Regions from separate parts of the Nocardiopsis synnemataformans genome, predicted to be linked through region 1. Evidence: predicted binding sites of a transcription regulator. Region 1 holds the regulator's gene; the other holds the start of a gene.

Region 1 (2,198 bases):
GTCAAGGATAGCGTCGCCGACCGGAGCCGCCGCGCCCCGGCGGCGGGCGCCGGAATCCCGGTGTCACCGGGATTTCGGTCGATCCGACGCCCCAGGATAAGACCCCCGCACCTGGCCGGAACCGCTGTCGCGGGCACGCGTTCGCACATTCCGGGGACAACAGCGCGTGAACGCGTGTACACACGTAAGTGCAGGCCGGAAATTGACCGCGAATACGCGCTGCGGCAATTGTCCCCGGCCTCGAACGCTTGTTTGATATCACCGTGTGCAACGACTAAAGTTGACCTTGATTTCACACCGGTTTCGCCATCACGTGGACCCCCAGGTCGGCACGGTCGCGGACCGGGGGTGGCCAGTCACACAAGCAGGCCCTGACCGAACCGAATGCCGAGGAGGCCCGGCCGTGCCGGAGGAGAATCCCGGAACCGCAGATACCGCCACCGTTCTCGCACCAACGGAGAACGCGGGCGGGTCCACGCCCGAAGCCCCCAAACTCACCGCGCGCCAGCAGAGCGTGCTGAACTGCATCCAGCGCTATGTCCGGGAGCGGGGTTTCCCCCCGTCGATAAGGGAAATCGGGGAAGCGGTCGGCCTGTCCAGCCCGTCCAGCGTGGCGCACCAGCTCAAGGTCCTCCAGCGCAAGGGCTACCTGCACCGCGACCAGAACCGGCCGCGCGCGGTCGAGCTGCGCACGCCCGGGCGCGCCTCGGGGCGGACCCTGGTCCCCGAGGACATCGACCTCTCGCGCGCCGCCGCCGTGCCGCTGGTCGGCCGGATCGCCGCCGGCGGTCCGATCCTGGCCGAGGAGTCGGTGGAGGACGTGCTCGCCCTGCCGCGTCAGCTGGTGGGCGAGGGGCGCCTGTTCATGCTCACCGTGGTCGGTGACTCGATGACCGACGCCGCCATCACCGACGGCGACATGGTGGTGGTGCGCCAGCAGCAGGACGCCAACAACGGCGACATCGTGGCGGCGCTGCTCGACGACGAGGCGACCGTCAAGGTGCTGCGCCGCGAGGAGGGCGGCCACGTGTGGCTGATGCCGCGCAACGAGGCCTACGAGCCGATCAACGGCGACGACGCCACCATCCTCGGCAAGGTGGTCGCGGTCATGCGCCGCGTCTGAGAGCCCGCGTACCCGCGCCTCCGGTCCCTCTCCCCTCGGAGGGATCGGGGGCGCTTCCCCTGTGGACGACGCGGGGCCGACGGGCGCGGGCCGCTAGTCTGAGGAGGTGTTCACACGCGCCTCCTCCCCCGCCGCCCGCTGGCGTACCGCGTTGGTCGGTACGGTCAGCGCCGCCCTGTTGTCCACCGCCGCCTGCGCCCCCGCCGACGACGGGGCCGCCGAGGCACCGGGGGTCGGCGGCGTCGAGCGCGAGGTGGCCTTCGAGGGCGGCGGGCACGAGGTGTCGGGCACCTTCCGGACGCCCGAGGGCGTCTCCGGCACCGTTCCGGGCGCGCTCATCATCTCCGGCAGCGGTCCCACCGACCGCGACGGCAACAGCTCCGTGCGCCCCAACGCCGGTACCAACCAGAACCTGTCCCGCGTGCTCGCCGACGTCGGGGTGGCCTCGCTGCGCTACGACAAGTACGGCAGCGGTCCGGACTTCGAGACGCCGGGTCCCGGCGAGATCGCACCTGTGGACCCCGTGATCTTCGACGAGCAGGTCGCGGCCGCCTACGAGGAACTCGTCGCCCAGCCCGAGGTGGACCCCGATCGGGTGGTCGTCGTCGGGCACAGCGAGGGCGCCCTGTACGCGCTGCGCGCCCACGAGCTCATCGGTGCGGAGCACCCCTCCCCCGCGCTCGTACTCGCCGCGCCTCCCGGTACGCGCTACCTCGACCTGGTCGACCGCCAGCTCACCGAGCAGATGCGTACCGTCGAGGCCTCGGGCCAGGTGGAGGAGAGACAGGTGGTCCAGCTGCTCTCCGACGCCCGCGCCGGACGGGCCGCGATCAGATCCGGACGTGCGCTCAGCGACGTGGAGATGCCCAGCGGGGGCGTGCTCGGTGTCTACACCCTCGCCAACGAGGACTTCCTGGCCTACATGGACGCCTTCGACCCCGTCGAACTGGCGGAGGACCTGCCCGGGGGGACCCCGGTGCTGGTGCTGTGGGGGGAGGAGGACACGCAGGTCTCCCGGGAGGACGTGGACCGGCTGATGACCGGTCTGGAGGGCGCCCGGCGGGTGGACGTCCCC
Region 2 (2,198 bases), on a different contig from region 1:
CGTCATCGGACTCCTCTCGGGGGTCACTGCGTGCTCCGCAGCAGGGGAGGGTGCAGCAGGGCGGCGCCGCCCGCCCGGTAGAGCCGTGCGCGCCGTCCGCCGCCCGTGCCGCCGCGTTCGGCGAGTTCCCCGGTGTCCTCCACGAACCCGGGGGCGGCGAGGATCTTGCGGTGGAAGTTGGCCGCGTGCAGGGACTGGCCCCACACGGCCTCGTACACCTCGCGCAGCGCCGTGATGGTGAAGGAGGGCGGCAGGAAGGCCGTGGCCAGCGGGGTGTACTCCAGCTTGGAGCGGGCGCGCTCGACGGCGTCGGCCAGGACGTGGCCGTGGTCGAAGGCCAGGTCGAGTCCGGCGCGGGCGCCGTCGCCGTGGCCGAGGTCGCGCCAGGGGATCCAGGCGGCCTCCTCGATGTCCCGGCCGGTATGCGGGTCGGGCAGGTCGGGGGCCAGCAGGACGTAGGCGACCGAGAAGACGCGCATGCGCGGGTCCCGGTCCCGGGCGCCGTAGGTGCCCAGCTGCTCCAGGTGCAGCTCGGTGGGCAGCAGGGTCTTCTCCGAGAGCACGCGCAGGGCGGCGTCGGGCAGGTCGGGGTCGGCGGGGCCGTCCGGTCCGTCCTGGGCCCGGACGAACCCGCCCGGCAGCGCCCACCAGCCGCGCTGGGGGTGCGCGGCGCGCCGCGTCAGCAGTACGTGCGGCGCGCCCGACCGGATGGTGAGGGCGACGACGTCGACGGTGACCGCGGCCGGGGCGAACGCGTGCGGGTCGTAGTCGGCGAGGAACCGGCTCTCGCCCTCCTCGTGCCGCGGGTCGGCCACGTGCGCCTCCAGTTGTTCTCAAGTTGAGTATTTCTCGAACTGAGAGCAACTTAGCACGCGTTTGGTGTCCCGTCCATCCCTTTCCTCCGGAACGCGAAGACGGGGTGCGGGTCGAAGCCGTGTGGTCGCGCCCAGTCGGACGACTACGCTCGCGACAGGGTGGCCCACGTCCGCGGCCGTGCCGTGGCGGGTTCCGGTCCGGATCGGCGCCTTCGGGAGTGGACACGCCCGGGCGGTCCGGAGGCGCAGGTCGGTACCCGCCGCTAGCATGTGTACGAACGGACGTTCGAGAAGATGAGGGTGAGGCGCGTGCGCGTGTTGGGGATCGACCCCGGGCTGACCCGGTGCGGTGTCGCCGCCGTCGACGGCGCCATCGGCCGACCGCTCACCCTGCTCGGCGCCGACGCCGTGCGCACCAGCTCCGACACCGACCTGCCCCACCGGCTCGTGGGCATCGAGCGCGGCATCGAGGAGTGGCTGGACCGCTACCAGCCCGACGCCGTCGCCGTCGAGCGCGTCTTCGCCCAGCACAACCTCAGCACCGTCATGGGCACCGCCCAGGCCAGCGGCATCGCCCTGGTCTGCGCCGCCCGCCGCGGCCTGCCCGTGGCCATGCACACCCCCAGCGAGGCCAAGGCCGCCATCACCGGCAACGGCCGCGCCGACAAGGCGCAGGTCGGCACCATGGTGGCGCGTATCCTCGGACTCGACGGGCCCCCCAAGCCCGCCGACGCGGCCGACGCCGTCGCCCTGGCCATCTGCCACATCTGGCGCGGCGGGGCCCAGGCCCGCGTCGCCCAGGCCCAGCAGGACTTCGCCCGCAAGGTGGAACTGGCCCGCCGCACCCGCGGCCGCTAGCGCCCCGCCCCCAGGAAGGAGAGGGGCACCCTCCCCGGTGCCCACACCAGATGATCGCGTTCCTCACCGGCCGGGTGGCCGCACGCGGCGCGGGCACCGCCGTCATCGACGTCGGCGGGGTCGGCATGACCGTGCAGTGCACGCCCTCCGCGCTCTCGCGCCTGCACGTGGGCGAGACCGGGACCGTGGCCACCAGCCTCGTCGTGCGCGAGGAGTCCCTGACCCTGTTCGGGTTCGCCGACGACGACGAGAAGCACCTGTTCGAGCAGCTCCAGACCGCCTCCGGGGTCGGCCCCCGCCTGGCCCTGGCCATGCTCTCGGTCCACAGCCCCTCCAGCCTGCGCCACGCCGTGTCCACCGAGGACACCACCGCCCTCACCCGCGTGCCCGGCGTCGGCAAGAAGGGGGCCCAGCGCATCGTCCTGGAACTGCGGGGCAAGCTCGACGCGCCCGTGCTCACCGACGGCACCCTGCCCGGGGCCGAGGCCGCCGCGTCCGGGAGCGAACCCCACGGCGCCTGGCGCG

The links. The regulator LexA, encoded in region 1, represses DNA repair genes until DNA is damaged. The targets are predictions, from matches to a motif close to TCGAACANNTGTTCGA.
Region 2: ruvC (crossover junction endodeoxyribonuclease RuvC) is a predicted target of LexA. The motif match lies at 1,090-1,105, and genes of this name have one in related genera.

Annotation. Positions count from the first base shown of each region.
Region 1 covers NZ_CBDRFA010000003.1:65,560-67,757, reverse strand. Annotated here, with positions in the region: gene lexA (transcriptional repressor LexA) at 404-1,123, shown strand; gene ACSIH6_RS02395 (alpha/beta hydrolase family protein) at 1,230-2,198, shown strand, end outside.
Region 2 covers NZ_CBDRFA010000002.1:173,628-175,825, reverse strand. Annotated here, with positions in the region: gene ACSIH6_RS01840 (molecular chaperone DnaJ) at 1-6, opposite strand, end outside; gene ACSIH6_RS01835 (NUDIX hydrolase) at 24-815, opposite strand; gene ruvC (crossover junction endodeoxyribonuclease RuvC) at 1,125-1,673, shown strand; gene ruvA (Holliday junction branch migration protein RuvA) at 1,724-2,198, shown strand, end outside.